DNA from 2 places in the Cryobacterium sp. AP27 genome. Region 1 is predicted to be linked to the other one. Evidence: riboswitches for the same ligand, from Rfam matches in the RefSeq annotation. Region 1 holds a riboswitch; the other holds the start of a gene.

Region 1 (7,661 bases):
CGATGCCGCCGAGCGCGGCGCCGGCCTTGACCAGGGCGACCGCGTAACCGGGAATCAGATCGCGCAAGGCCACCAGCGGGTGGAAGAACTCTCGGTTGAGCGCCGCGGTGAGCGTGTGGTCACCCGCCTGGAGGGCATCGTAAAACGCGACGGACAGCTCGGGGGCAAAGGCGAAGGTCGCGGAGGAATAGAGCTCAACGCCGATCGCCCGATACGCTGCCTGCGAGGCCTCGGCCGTGGGCAATCCGTTGAAGAACTGGAACTCCTTACCGGCGGCGGTCGTGGCATCCGTCACGGCTCGCACGATGCGGGACATGAGGTCCAGATCGCCGACGCCGTCTTTGAAGCCGACGACGGTGGGCACGGTGGAGACCTCGACGGCGCTGGGCACCGTGAACTGGGCATTACCGCGGTGGTAAACGATGATCGGCAGGTCCGTTTCGGCGGCGACAGCGCGCACATAGGCGAGGAGTCCGTCAATCGGGCTGCCCACCAGGTATGGCGGCAGCAGTAGCAGCCCGTCGGCCCCCGCTGCCTTGGCCTCCCGCGCCATCAGCTTGGCGACCGCGACCGGACCGCCGGCGCCGGCGAACACGGGAGTCCGCCCGTTCGTCGTCATCACGGCGGTGCGCACGATCTCGGCGTACTCATCCACGGCGAGCGCATGGAACTCGCCGGTTCCGCAGGCGATGAAGATGCCACCGGGAGCGAAGCCGATGCCGTGTTCGAGGTGGGCACGCAGCGCCACATGATTGACCGTGTCATCCCCGTGGAATGGCGTGATGGGAAAAAACAGTATGCCGTCGAGCACTGGATGACTCCTTATGGTCGGCTGCCGATTCGCAGCGGGTCTGTCGAAAACGATAAAGTGCAATCGATTCAACTCCAAGCTAAAATCTGGACAGACTGATACAAGGAGTAGATCGATGTTTTCATTGGTGCAGTTGGAATGCTTCATCGCGGTCGCCGAAGAGCTGCACTTCGGTGCGGCCGCCGAGCGACTCCGCATCACCCAGCCCCCGCTGAGCCGGCAGATCCAGATGCTCGAACGCGAAATGGGCACCCTGCTGTTTCACCGCACAAGCAGGCGGGTAGAAATGACGGCGGCCGGCCGGTCGCTTCTGCCGAGCGCCCGCCGTGTGCTCGACCTTGCCGCCAAGATGGCCGTGGATGTGCGCCGGGTCGCCTCCGGTGCGGCCGGGACGTTGACGGTGGCCTACACGGCCATGGCGGCGCAGAGCGCCCTGCCCCTGCTGCTGCGCCGGGCCGCCGAACACATGCCGGACGTGAGCCTCACCTTGCGCGAACTTGTCACGACAGACCAGATGGACGAGCTGGTCAAGGGCACCGTTGACCTCGGACTCCTTCGCCCGCTCGTGGCCCGTCCCGGGATCCTAACCCGGCAAATCATGTCGGAACGAATGGTCGCCGCCCTGCCCGCCGACGGTCGCCTGGCCCAAAAGACCGGACCGGTTTCTCTGTTGGAACTCGACCGTGAGCGACTCCTGATGTATTCGCCGACGGAGGCTCGATATTTCCACGATCTGCTGTTGCGCCTGTTTGCCGCCAGCGGCAGTCAGCCGGTCGTCATCCAGTACGCCAGTCAGGTACCCGCTCTTCTCGCCCTGGTGCAGGCCGGCCTCGGCCTCACGCTCGTTCCGGCGTCGGCCCAGCACTTCGCGCCGCGGGGCGTCGTGTTCCGCGACCTCGATTCCCGCTCGCCCGCCGACAGTCTCAACAGTGTGCATCTGGACGTGGCCTGGGGCGCGGACAGCGCCAACCCCGCGGTGCAACGGGCGCTCGAGATACTCGCGCTGCCGGACACGGACCTCGATTCCGGGTTGGATCTGCCGCCCACCTCGTAAAATCATGCGCTTCGGGTATCAATGTATGCGGATTTCGGCTTGGATGCGTATCGATTCGTTCCTAGGCTGGAGACCTGCAGCCTCACCACGATCCCGAAGGAGTGCTTCATGACAGCGCCCACCACCCAGCCGGACACCCTCGCCATGACCGACGCCGCCGAGCACCTCACCGGCGCCTCCATCGTCGGTGGGAAGGCCGTATCTGGAACACAGGGGACCATCGCCGGCGTGAACCCGGTCACCGGCAGCACCCTCACGCCCAGCTATGGGCTGGTCGGTGTCGCTGACGTGGACCGTGCCGCCGAACTTGCCTGGGACGCCTTCGCGAGTTACCGCAAGACCAGCCCCGAGACGCGCGCCGCGTTCCTGGAGACGGCTGCCGACAATATCGCCGCCCTCGGCTCCACGCTCACCGACCAGGTCATCGCCGAAACCGGCCTGCCTCGCGCCCGAGTCGTCGGCGAGACGGCCCGCACCGTCGGGCAGCTGCGGCTGTTCGCGGCGGTGCTTCGCGAGGGAAACTTCCACGGTGCGCGTCTCGATGCCGCGCAGCCTGATCGGGCGCCGCTGCCGCGCCCGGACATCCGCCTGCGCAGAATCTCCGTGGGCCCGGTCGCCGTCTTCGGCGCGAGCAATTTTCCGCTGGCCTTCTCCGTGGCCGGCGGTGACACCGCTTCGGCGCTGGCCGCCGGTTCCCCGGTCATCGTCAAGGCGCACAGCGCCCACCCGGGAACCTCCGAGCTCGTGGGCCGGGCCATCGCCGACGCCGTCGCGACCCACGGTTTGCATCCGGGTGTTTTCGCGCTGCTGTTCGGCGGCGGGGCCACGGTGGGCATTGCCCTGGTGACGCATCCGCGGATCAAGGCCGTGGGCTTCACCGGCTCGCGGAGCGGGGGCCTGGCCCTCGTGGAAGCGGCGGCCAACCGTGCCGAGCCTATCCCGGTCTATGCCGAGATGAGCAGTATCAACCCCGTCTTCGTGCTGCCCGGTGCTCTTGCCGGCAACGCCGCCGGCCTCGGCCGGGCATGGGTCGCCTCCCTCAGTACCGGCACCGGCCAGCTGTGCACCAGCCCCGGACTCGTCTTCGTGCCCGAGGGCCCGCACGCCCAGGACTTCATCGCGGCCGCCGCGGCCGCCGTTGCGGAGTCGAGCGGTACACCCATGCTCAGTGCCGGCATCCAGGGCGCCTTCACGCGCGGTGCCGCGGTCTTCAGCGCGCACGACGGCGTGCGAAATGTGGCCAGTGGCCGGCCCGATGACGACATTTCCGTGTGCGGGGTCCCGCAGATCTTCGCGACCGATTCCGCTACCTTCACGGCCGACCCCGCGCTGCAGGCCGAAGTCTTCGGTCCGGCGAGCCTGGTCGTGACCGTGCGCGATGTGGAGCAGATGAGCGAGATCCTCGACCGGCTCGAAGGACAACTCACCGTCACCGTGCACTCCGATGGTGCCGAGCCGGGAACCGGGCCGCTGCTCGACGCGGCAGAACTCCGAGCGGGCCGGGTCTTGTTCAACGGATGGCCCACCGGGGTCGAGGTCGTGCACGCGATGGTGCACGGTGGCCCCTTCCCGGCCACCTCGAACGCGCAGAGCACCTCGGTCGGGACCCTGGCCATCGACCGGTTCCTGCGCCCGGTGAGCTACCAGAATGTGCCGGCAGCCCTGTTGCCGGACGAACTCGCCGACGCCAACCCGCGGGATATCTGGCGCGAGGTCGACGGCCACCTGGGCCGGGAATGACACGCTCATGAGTGCCGCTCCGATCATCGAAACGATGCGGGTCGTGCCCGTCGCCGGCCGCGACAGCATGCTGCTCAACCTCAGTGGTGCGCACGCCCCTTTCTTCACACGCAACATCGTGCTGCTCACCGACAGCAACGGCAACACCGGCGTGGGCGAGGTTCCGGGCGGCGAAGCCATTCGGCAGACGCTCAACGACACCCGGGAGCTTGTCGTGGGGGCAGCACTCGGCAGCTACCTCAACACCCTCCGGGCCGTGCGGTCACGCTTCGCCGATCGTGACGCCCGCGGCCGCGGCGGGCAGACGTTCGACCTGCGCACAACCATCCACGTCGTCACGGCGCTCGAAGCCGCCCATCTCGACCTCATGGGGCAGCACCTCGGTGTTCCGGTGGCCGCGCTGCTCGGGGACGGGCAGCAGAGGCACTTCGTCGACACGCTCGGATACCTGTTCTTCGTCGGCGATTCGCAGCAAACCGACCTGCCGTACCTGCCGGCCGAGGCCGGCGCGGACGACTGGGCACGGGTGCGGCACGAGGCCGCGCTCGACCCGGAAGGCATCGTGCGCCTCGCGGAGGCCGCCTATGCCCGCTACGGGTTCAAGGACTTCAAGCTCAAGGGGGGTGTGCTCCCCGCGTGGGAGGAGGCCGAGGCCGTCACCGCGCTCGCCGCCCGGTTTCCCGAGGCCCGGGTGACTCTCGACCCGAACGGCGGTTGGCTGCTGGAACAGGCCGTCGCGGTCGGGCGGTCGCTGCGCGACGTTCTGGCGTATGCGGAAGACCCGGTCGGGGCCGAAGGCGTCTACTCCGGCAGGGAGATCATGGCCGAGTTCAAGCGCGCCACCGGGCTGGCGACCGCGACGAACATGATCGCGACGGACTGGCGGGAATTGGGACACACCATCCGTTCGAACGCCGTCGATATTCCCCTGGCCGATCCACATTTTTGGACGATGAGCGGTTCGGTGCGCGTCGCTCAGCTCTGCGACGACTGGGGGCTGCAGTGGGGGTCGCATTCGAACAACCACTTCGACGTGTCACTGGCGATGTTCACCCATGTGGCCGCGGCGGCACCCGGAACCCCGACGGCGATCGATACGCACTGGATCTGGCAGGACGGGCAGCACCTCACGGAGCAGCCCCTGCAGATTCGCAATGGGCAGATCGCGGTGCCAACGACGCCAGGACTGGGTGTCACCATCAACGAGGAGCGTCTCCAGGCGGCGCACGAGCTCTATCTCAGTCGCGGTCTCGGTGCCCGGGATGATGCGGCGGCGATGCAGTACCTGATTCCCGGCTGGCGCTTCGACCCGAAACGCCCCGCCCTCGACCGCCCGTGATCACCGAGCGCCCCGGGGTGTCACCTCGCGCAACACCCCGGTAGGCTGGGGCGCGTGACACGGGGTGCCGTCGCCTGAGACTGCTGAGAACACACCCGTTGAACCTGATCTAGTCAGAACTAGCGAAGGGATGTCGCGAGTGAACTCTCGCTTGGAGAACGACCACGCCCTGGCCACGGCCGGGCTACTCACCGATCTGCGCCGCACAGCTCCGCTCGTGCAGTGCATCACCAACGCCGTGGTCACCAATTTCACGGCCAATGCGTTGCTCGCCGTCGGCGCCTCACCCGCCATGGTGGATATCCCCGGCGAGGCGGAGCTGTTCGCTCCGATCGCATCCGGGCTGCTGATCAACCTGGGCACCCCGCATGCTGAGCAGCGTGTGGCGATGCTCGAGGCGGCCCGGGCGGCATCCGCGTCGGGTACGCCGTGGGTGCTCGACCCGGTGGCCATCGGGGCGCTGCCGGTGCGCACTGCCCTCGCCCACGACCTCGCAGCGCTCCGACCGACGATCATCCGCGGAAACCCCTCCGAGATCCTCGCGCTCGCCGGGACCGGCACCGGCGGACGCGGCGTCGACTCCACCGACGCCGCCGAGGCCGCGCTCGCCGCCGGGCATGCCCTCGCGCGTGACTTCGGGGCGATCGTGGCGATTTCGGGCGCCGTCGACCTCGTGACCGACGGCCACACGGATGTGCGGATCACCAACGGCACGCCGCTCCTGACCCGCATCACCGGTGGCGGCTGCGCCCTGGGAGCGGTCATCGCGGCGTTCGCGTCCCTCGGCCCCGATCGACTGTCGGCGACCGTGGCGGCCTGCGTGGTGTACACGATCGCCGCCGAACAGGCCGCGCTCGCGGCGCGCGGACCGGGAACCTTCGCCGTGGCGTTCCTCGACGCGCTCGCCGCGGTCACGGTCGACGACGTGCGCGAACGGGCGGTGATCGCATGAGCGGGCCACGGGCACCCCTGGCCCTGTCGACGTATCTGGTCACCGACCCGGGCCTGAGCGGGGCGCGCGGCGTGCTCGGCGTGATCGAGGCGGCCGTGGCCGGGGGAGTGTCGATCGTGCAGCTCCGCGACAAGACCGCGTCCACGCGGGAACTGTACGCGCTGCTGTTGGCCGCGTCGCGGATCACCGCGGGCCGCTGCACCCTGGTGATCGACGACCGGGTCGACGTGTACCTGGCCGCCCGAGCGGCCGGTGCCGTGGTCGACGGCGTGCACGTGGGGCAATCCGACCTGCCGGCCCACCTGGTGCGCTCACTGATCGGCCCGGGCGCCGTTCTCGGCCTCACCGCCAATCGGCCGGCCCATCTGGACGACGTGCACGCGCTGGCGCCGGGAACCGTGGACTACCTCGGGATGGGCGTCATTCGTCCCACCCTCACGCAGAAGGACCACCCGCAACCGCTCGGCGTCGCCGGATTCAAACGCCTCGCGACCACGACCACGCTGCCGTGCGTGGCGATCGGCGGCGTCGGCCTGGCGGACACCGCCGATCTGCGGGCCGCCGGGGCGGCGGGCATGGCCGTGGTGTCGGCAATCTGCGCCGCCGCCGACCCCGCAGAGACCACCCGCGCCTTCGTCGAGGCCTGGGCGGGCGCCGCATGAGCCCGCCATTGCAGCACGGTCCGCCCACCGCGGACGTAACGAGTTCCGTCACGGCGGGCGCCCGGGTGATTCCACGGGTGCTGAGCATCGCGGGCACCGACCCGACGGGCGGGGCCGGCATCCAGGCCGATCTCAAGAGCGTCTCGGCCAACGGCGGCTACGGCATGGCCGTGGTCACGGCGCTTGTGGCCCAGAACACGCGGGGGGTGCGCGCGGTGCACGTACCACCGGTGTCGTTTCTGCGTGAGCAGCTCGACGCGGTGAGCGACGACGTCGTGATCGACGCCGTGAAGATCGGCATGCTCTCCACCGTCGCCGTGATCGACGAGGTCGGCGGCTGGCTGCGTCGTACCCGACCGCCGATCGTGGTGCTCGACCCGGTGATGGTCGCCACGAGCGGCGACCGCCTGCTCGACGAACCAGCCGAAGCGGCCCTGCGCGACCTGCTCTCCCGTGCCCACATCGTGACCCCGAACCTTCCAGAGCTGGCCGTTCTCGCCGAGGCGCGCGAGGCGGCTACCTGGGCCGATGCCCTCACCCAGGCTCTCACGGTATCGGCCGCGCACCGGGTGATCGTGCTCGTGAAGGGCGGACATCTCGGCGGTGACGCCTCACCCGACGCCCTCGTCGACGCCGCCGGCTCGTTCTCGGGCGGCCGAACCGTCGTGCAGCTGGCGGCGGAGCGCGTGGCAACGAGCAACACGCACGGCACCGGCTGCTCCCTCTCGAGCGCAATCGCCACCCAACAGGTGCTGCTCGGCGACTGGGAACGCTCGCTCGCGGCCGCGAAGCACTGGGTCACCGACAGCCTGCGGCACGCCGACGCCCTGCAGGTGGGGCGCGGCAACGGTCCCATTCACCATTTCGCGGCGCTGTGGGCGGCCGCCGATGCCGTCACCACCCGCAAACCGGTTGTCAAGGCTATGCCCGTTGACTAGCATTTAATCCTCCCGTGCACCAGCAGCCAAAGGAATCCGCACCGTGATCATTGAGGCCACCGGCCTGACCAAAACCTACAAGTCGAAGAGCGGACCGGTGCACGCGCTCGCCGGGCTCGACCTCTCGGTGCCGCGCGGTACCGTCAAGGCCCTGCTCGGCCCGAA
Region 2 (7,661 bases), 1.7 Mb from region 1:
CCGCGCACCCGGACTAGAGTTTTTGCATGGGTAAGCAGGATGGCAGCGGGCGTCAGGTCACGACCGCGCCCATCGACGACTCCACGGCCACCATCCTGCACATTGACCTCGATGCCTTTTTCGTGTCGGTTGAGCTCCTCGACCACCCGGAATACGCCGACCGGCCGGTGATTGTGGGGCACCGTTCCGGTCGCTCCGTCGTGACCGCAGCGAACTACATCGCCCGACGCTTCGGGGTGAACTCCGCCATGCCGATGGCGCTCGCGCTGCGCAAATGCCCGCAGGCCGTGGTGCTGGAGCCGCACATGAGCGCCTACAAGCACTACTCCGACCGGGTGATGAGCATCTTCGATGACATCACCCCGCTCGTCGAGCGTCTCGGCATCGACGAAGCGTTCCTCGACGTGGCCGGTGCGCGCCGGCTGCACGGGTCGCCGGCCGTGATCGGCGAGTTGATCCGCGCCCGCGTGTTCGCCGAGACCGGCCTGGTGTGTTCGGTCGGTGCCGCACACACCAAATTCATCGCCAAACTCGCCTCCGGGCTGGCCAAACCCAACGGGCTCCTCGTCGTACCCGTCGACGCCACACTTGACGTTCTCCATCCGTTGCCCGTGAAGGCGATGTGGGGCGTCGGCGCCACGACCGAGGAGGCTCTCGTGCGTCTCGGACTGCGTACGATCGGCGACATCGCCCACACGCCGCTGCCCGTGCTCCAGCGTGCCCTCGGAGAAGCGTCCGGCAGCAAACTCCACGAGCTGTCGTGGGGGAGGGACCCGCGCTCGGTCACAACCGAACGCGAAGAGAAAAGCATCGGCCACGAGCAGACCTTCGAGTACGACGTGACGGACGCCGCGGTGCTGCGCAGCGAACTCCTGCGGCTCGCCGACGCGGTAGCCGTGCGCCTGCGGCGGGGCGGCCTGGTCGGGCGGCGGGTCGTGCTGAAACTGCGCTACCGGGACTTCAGCACCGTCACGAGGTCGCGCACGCTCGCCGAGCCGAGCAATGTGGGGCGCCGCATTTATGAGGAGGCCGTGGCCGCCTTCGAGGTGCTCGCGGCATCCGGCATCCGGGTGCGGCTGATCGGCGTGCGGATGGAGCAGCTCTCGCCGGCGGACAGCCAGGGCCTCGCGTTGTGGGACCCGGACGAGGACTGGCGGGGCGCCGAGCTCGCGGTGGACACCGTGACGGCGCGGTTTGGGCGCGGCATGGTTCAACCGGCGTCTCATATTGCGCCGAGCAGGGAACCGAACCCGGGGTAACCTGTTGGCATGACTAGCCTCCCGGAAAAGCTCGCAGAACTGTCCCGTACCGCCGGCGTGAAGTCCGCCTATGGCGAACCGATCCAGATCGACGGGGTCACGCTCGTGCCTGTGGCGATCGTGCAGTACGGATTCGGCGGCGGTGACGCGGGCGAGCAGGGATCCGGAGGTGGTGGCGGCGGCGGCGCGCTGCCGATCGGCGCCTACGTCAAATCCGCCGGAACGGTGCGATTCGAGCCGAACGTCATTGCGCTGCTGACCGTCGCCATTCCGTTCATCTGCGTCACCGGCCACGCACTCAACCGCATCATCCGCGCCCTGAAGAAGTAGCGCGGCCACGGCCGCGGCCGCGGCGGCGAAGCCACCGCGGCCAGTGCCAGGTGCCACGCACCGGGAGGCCGCGCGCGATGCGCCGTCGCCGAATCAGCGACGCACGCAGCAACACCAGCATGAGCATCGCTGCGACGAACACAACCAGCATGCTCAAAACCAAAACCCCATTCCGTGAGTCTAGGCGGCAGGTTAGACTGGGCGTGAACACGGGAGTCCGGTCAACCGGGCTGAGAGGAAGCTGTAGAGCTTCGACCGTCGAACCTGATCCGGATCATGCCGGCGCAGGGAGACTTCTCGTACCCGTGCCCCACTGAGTCATCCATCGATGATTCATCCTCGGAAAGGGCACGACAATGCACGCACCATCAGCAACCTTCGGCACGACATCATCGACAGCGGCCACCCGCCGCAACTATCGCTGGCGGGTCGTGGACATCGTCGTCGCGAGCGTCATCGGCGTCGCGAGCGGCGTCATCTTCTGGGCGTGGGGCTTGGCCTGGTCACCGCTCAGCAGCCTGCTGGCCTTCGCTCCCGGCCTCGGCGGTCTGCTCGCCGGCGGGTGGCTCTTCGCCGGGGTTCTCGGCGGACTGATCATCCGCAAGCCCGGCGCGGCCCTGTACACCGAGGTCATCGCGGCGGTCGTGTCGATGCTCATCGGAACCCAGTGGGGCTTCGCCACGCTGATCTGGGGCGTGCTGCAGGGACTCGGCGCGGAGATCGTGCTCGCCCTGTTCTTCTACGCCAACTACCGACTGAGCGTCGCCCTGCTCGCCGGTGCCGGGGCCGGCCTCGCCGTCGCACTCCTGGACACGACCATCAGCTACGCGGCGCTCGACCTCGGATTCAAGACCGCGTACTTCGTCACGGCAATCCTCTCCGGCATCGTGCTCGCCGGCCTGCTCTCCTGGCTGGCCGTGCGCGGGCTGGCCCGAACCGGGGCCCTGAACCGTTTCGCCAGCGGCCGCGAGGCGATGCGTCCCGCAGGCGCAGCACCGGCCGCCCGGTAGCCGATGTCGGCCACCACATCGAGCACCACCCCGGTCAGGCCCGCCCGCATCACCGCCCGCGGCTGGGGATGGCGTCACGCCGGCCGGGCCCGCCCCGCGGTGTCCGCTCTCGATCTCGACATCGCACCGGGGGAGCGCGTGCTGCTGCTGGGACCGAGCGGGGCGGGCAAGAGCACGCTCATGCATGCCCTGGCCGGCGTGCTCGGCGACGAGGAAGACGGGGATTCCGCCGGTGAGCTGCTCGTCGACGGTCGGCGGGCAGCGGATGCCCGCGGTCGAGTCGGTCTCGTGCTGCAGGATCCCGACTCGCAAGTGGTGCTCGCTCGAATCGGCGACGATGTCGCCTTCGGGTGCGAGAACCTGGCCGTTCCGCGTGCCGAGATCTGGCCGCGCGTGCGAGCGGCCCTCTCGGACGTCGGACTCACCCTGCCGCTCGACCACCCCACCTCGACGCTGAGCGGGGGCCAAAAGCAACGTCTGGCCCTTGCCGGCGTGCTCGCCATGGCACCCGGGCTGCTGCTGCTCGACGAGCCGACCGCCAACCTCGACCCGCACGGCGTGGTCGAGGTGCGGGACGCGGTCGTCCGCGGACTGGATCGTTCCGGCGCAACGCTGGTCGTGATCGAGCATCGCGTTGCCGTGTGGCAGCACGTCGTGGACCGGGTGATCGTTCTCGATCCGGCCGGCGGTGTCATGGCCGACGGCCCCACCGAGGACGTGCTCGCCCGCGAGGGTGACCGGCTGTCGAAGGCCGGCGTCTGGGTGCCCCAGGCGGCGCTTCGCGCCCCGACCCGCCTGCCGCGTTCCGCGGTACCGCCGGAACGCCTGCTGCGCGCCGACACGCTCTCCGTGGGCCGGGTTCCCTTCGCCCGTCGCGCCGCCGACGTCGTCGCCCGCGACCTCAGCCTGGACATTCACGAGGGCCTCGCGACGGCCGTCACCGGCCCGAACGGCGCGGGCAAATCCACGCTCGCGCTCACCCTCGCCGGGCTCCTCGCGCCCGCCGGCGGCACCCTCACCGCCGCACCCGCACTCGCGAACGGCATCGGCGATCGACCGGTGCGCTGGCGCTCCCGCGAGCTGCTGACCCGCATCGGCACGGTCTTCCAGGACCCGGAGCATCAGTTCCTCGCGGCAACGGTGCGCGACGACCTGATGATCGGACCGCGCGCCCTGCGCCTGAGCGGGCCGGAACAGAGCGCTCGGGTCGACGAACTGCTGCAGCGGCTGCGTCTCGACCACCTCGCCGACGCGAATCCGTTCACCCTGTCCGGCGGAGAGAAGCGCCGCCTGTCGGTTGCGACCGTGCTGGCCACCCGACCGCGCCTGCTGGTGCTCGACGAGCCCACGTTCGGTCAGGACTCCCGCACCTGGCAGGAACTCGTGCTTCTGCTGGCCGAATTACTCGACGAGGGCACGGCCCTCGTCGCCGTCACCCACGACCAAAATTTCGTCGACACCCTCGCCGACGTGACCGTCGTGCTGCCCGGAACGCTCACCGCCGGGTCGCTGGTCGACGCCTCATGAGCCTGATGACCCCCACGATCCGGCCGAGCGTGGTCGCCCGGCTGAACCCGGTGGCGAAGCTCGCCGTCGCCCTGATCGTGAGTTGCTCGCTCCTGTTGTCGATCGACTGGATCTCCGCAGGAGTGGCGCTGCTGCTCGAGGGGGTGCTATTGCTTTGGTGCGGGCTCAGCGCTCGGCAGTTCTGGCTGCGCACGGCACCGCTCTGGATGGCGGCGCCGCTCGCGGCCATCACCACCGTGATGTACGGCCAGGATTCCGGCGCCACGCTCTGGCACCTCGGCTTCGTCAGCGTGACCGAGGGATCGGTGGCATTGGGGTTGGCGATCGGTCTGCGGGTGCTCGCCATCGGACTTCCCGGTATTGTGCTTCTCGCCACGACGGACCCGACGGACCTCGCCGACGGTCTGGCACAGGTGCTTCGCCTTCCCGCCCGTTTCGTGCTCGGGGGACTGGCCGGGTTGCGGCTCGTGGGAATGTTCATTGACGACTGGCATTCGCTGACGCGCGCGCGGCGCGCGCGCGGCGTGGGTGACGGTGGCGGGCTGGGCGGTGCCGCGCGACGTTTCGTGGGGCCGGCCTTCGCCCTGCTGGTGATTTCGGTGCGTCGGGGGAGCAAGCTGGCCACCGCCATGGAGGCGCGCGGATTCGGGTCGGACGAACCCCGCACCTGGGCACGACTGTCGGTGTTCGGAGCCCGCGACGTCGTTCTCGTTGCCATGGGCTGCGCCATCGCGGGTATCGCCATCGGCGTGGCCGTGTGGGCCGGAACGTGGACCTTTGTCCTCTGACTCGGCGGCGACGGCACTGCTGGCTCCGGTGCTCGCGGCGCTGCGCGGGGCGCCGAAGACCGCGGTCGTGTTGATCGACGGCCCCAGCGGTGCGGGCAAAAGCACTCTCGCGGATGCGCTCCGGCTCGCGTGGCCCGGCGGCCGGGGGCCGACGCTCGTGCGACTCGACGACATTTATCCGGGATGGGGCGGGCTCGACGCCGCCAGCGCGCACCTCGCCGACCGAGTGCTGCGGCCGCGCCACGAGGGGCGTCCCGCCGCGTGGCAGGGTTACGACTGGGCGCGGGAGCAACGGGCGGGGTGGACCCCTGTTCCCGCCGACCGTCCGCTCATCGTGGAGGGGTGCGGCACGCTCGCGGCGGCCCATGTGGCGCTGAGCGACATTCGCGTGTGGATCGGCGCGGACGATGCCGTGCGCAAGGCCCGTGCCCTCGCCAGGGACGGCGACCTGTTCCGGGAGCACTGGGATGAGTGGCAGCGGCAGTGGGAGGCCTATTGCACGCGGGAGTCCCCGGAGCGCTCGGCGGGCATCCGCCTCGCTGCCCGATGACGGGGATGTTACCTGGAATCGAGGAGCGCGGTGATGAGGGGCACCGGGTGCAGCAGGCGCCAGCCCGCGCCCGGGGCGGAGATGGTGCGGTCGAGTTTGAGCGTGGACGAGGCCTCGCCCGCCGTGCTGTCTACCGTCACGCGGCCGATGATGGTTCCGGCCCGGCCCGTTGTCACCGGGTCGAGGTCGATCGACGGTTCCACGGGCGGGGCGGCCTGCCACGCGAAGGTGTTCCTGGTGAGGCCGACGGTGGCGGACGAGGTCGCGCCCCATGCCGTGTTCAACCGCACGTAGGGGTCGCCCTGGTTCAGAATGGGCAGCTCGGTCACCCCGTCGGTCGCGCTCGTCATGAGTGCGGCGAGGTCGGCGTCGAGGGTGGTGTAGTCGGGTTCGCCCACAATGGCGCCGGCGAAGACAAATGTCTGGTCGCCGCTCTCCACCCTCGCGGTGAACAGAAAGCACACCCCGGCAGCGTCGGTGTAGCTGCGGGAGATGCCGGTGATGCCGAGTTCGGGAAGGTATGCGGTTGTGTTGTCGATGCCTCGACGGTCGGCGAGAGCGGATGCCGGACTCGCCAGGATCGCCGCGATCACCGGGTCGCCGGCGGCGAGCCCGGCCAGTGCGGCGAGGTCGGTTCCCGTGCCCGCGCTCGCGTCGTGCAGGCCGGTGGCGTCGACGACGGCGGTGTGGTCGAAGCCCTGCTTGGCCAGCCAGGCGTTGGCCGCCTCGACGTAGGCATCAACGGACCCGAATGCCCAGCGTGCGATGGTGTCGGCGTGGTTGTTGCTGGAGCCGAGCAGCATGGCCTGCAGGAGTTCCTGCTCGCTCCAGACCTCGCCCGCGAACACCGTCACGGCGCGTGACCCCTGTGCGGTGTAGTCGAGGTAGCTCTGGTAGTCGGCCGTGCTGAGGGTTACGGCGGGACCGGGTTGCCCCACCTCGACGGGTTTGGCGTCCAGCACGACCAGGGCCGTGATGACCTTCGCGATGGCGGCGAGGGGCAGTGGTGTGGTGCTGCCGGCTGCGGCCATGGGGGTGAGGGGCACGGTCGGCGCCACGATGGCTCCGGAGTCGTCAACCGTCAGCGCGGTCACGGCGCTGGAGCCGGCAGCGGGCAGCACCGGGGGGCTCACGGTCGCGGCCGAGGCCGGGGGAGGGAGCAGCGTGGTGGTCGCGGTAGGCAGGGGACCCAGCAGTGTGAGCGGGCCGTAGACGCCGATGGCGAGAATGGCCACGGTTCCCACCATCACACCGATGAAACGGCCGGGGCGGAATCTGCTCATGCACCAAGGGTAACCCGCGGGCGGCTACGCCCAGCCGAGCTCGTGCAGCCTGTCGTCGTCAATCCCGTAGAAGTGGGCGATCTCGTGAACGAGGGTGATGTGCACCTGGTCGCGCAGTTCGTCCTGATCGGCGCAGATGGCGAGGAGCGGTTCGCGGTACAGCACTATGCGGTCGGGCATCTCGCCGAAACCGTACTGGCCGCGCTCGGTGAGGGCGACGCCGTCATAGAGTCCGAGCACATCGAGTGTGCCGTCTTCGGGCCGGTCCTCGACGACGAAGATGACGTTGTCGAGGCCGTCGACCATGTCATCGGGGAGCAGGTCGAGCTCGTCGACGACGAGACGTTCGAATTCGGACTCGTCGAGGTGCAGCATCCGCGGGGATACCGGTCATGAGGACCGAAACTACATGGGGTGAGTAACGGGGATTGAACCCGCGACCTCCTAGACCACAACCAGGCGCTCTGCCAACTGAGCTATACCCACCATGCGTCCCTCACTCTTGCGAGCAAGGGCAACTCATGAAGTCTATAACACCGCGGGACCGAAGTTCGACACGACGTCGTCAGATTGTGTTTTTGCCTCGTCGCTCGTGGGCCCGGGGTCGGACACGAAGACGGTCTGGCGGTAATACGCGAGTTCCCGAATCGATTCGAGAATGTCGGCGAGGGCGCGGTGGCCGCCGTCCTTGGCCGGGGCGTTGAAATACACGCGCGGGTACCAGCGGCGGGCGAGCTCCTTGATGGAAGAGACATCCACGTTGCGGTAGTGCAGGTGCTTGTCCAGACGCGGCATGTACCGGGTGAGGAACGCGCGGTCGGTGCCGATGGAGTTTCCGGCGAGCGGAGCCTTCTGGTCCTCGGGTATGAACTTGAGGATGTACTCAATCACCTGAAACTCGGCCTCGGCGGCGC

What was found. A riboswitch is a leader RNA that binds a small molecule or an ion and turns the genes downstream of it on or off. The one in region 1 is predicted to bind thiamine pyrophosphate.
Region 2: another riboswitch for thiamine pyrophosphate. It lies ahead of AC1MB9_RS09300 (ECF transporter S component); the one in region 1 lies ahead of thiM (hydroxyethylthiazole kinase).

The regions. Positions count from the first base shown of each region.
Region 1 is NZ_CM155285.1:75,616-83,276, forward strand. Features, by position in the region: gene AC1MB9_RS00360 (5-dehydro-4-deoxyglucarate dehydratase) at 1-811, opposite strand, end outside; gene AC1MB9_RS00365 (LysR substrate-binding domain-containing protein) at 927-1,865, shown strand; gene AC1MB9_RS00370 (aldehyde dehydrogenase (NADP(+))) at 1,974-3,605, shown strand; gene AC1MB9_RS00375 (enolase C-terminal domain-like protein) at 3,613-4,944, shown strand; TPP riboswitch at 4,995-5,092, shown strand; gene thiM (hydroxyethylthiazole kinase) at 5,084-5,896, shown strand; gene thiE (thiamine phosphate synthase) at 5,893-6,558, shown strand; gene thiD (bifunctional hydroxymethylpyrimidine kinase/phosphomethylpyrimidine kinase) at 6,555-7,496, shown strand; gene AC1MB9_RS00395 (ATP-binding cassette domain-containing protein) at 7,540-7,661, shown strand, end outside.
Region 2 is NZ_CM155285.1:1,939,334-1,946,994, reverse strand. Features, by position in the region: gene AC1MB9_RS09315 (dihydrofolate reductase) at 1-17, shown strand, start outside; gene dinB (DNA polymerase IV) at 27-1,259, shown strand; gene AC1MB9_RS09305 (hypothetical protein) at 1,269-1,589, shown strand; TPP riboswitch at 1,789-1,897, shown strand; gene AC1MB9_RS09300 (ECF transporter S component) at 1,946-2,599, shown strand; gene AC1MB9_RS09295 (ABC transporter ATP-binding protein) at 2,603-4,126, shown strand; gene AC1MB9_RS09290 (energy-coupling factor transporter transmembrane component T family protein) at 4,123-4,914, shown strand; gene AC1MB9_RS09285 (nucleoside/nucleotide kinase family protein) at 4,904-5,464, shown strand; gene AC1MB9_RS09280 (D-alanyl-D-alanine carboxypeptidase family protein) at 5,473-6,747, opposite strand; gene AC1MB9_RS09275 (metallopeptidase family protein) at 6,772-7,122, opposite strand; tRNA gene AC1MB9_RS09270 (tRNA-His) at 7,158-7,233, opposite strand; gene orn (oligoribonuclease) at 7,276-7,661, opposite strand, start outside.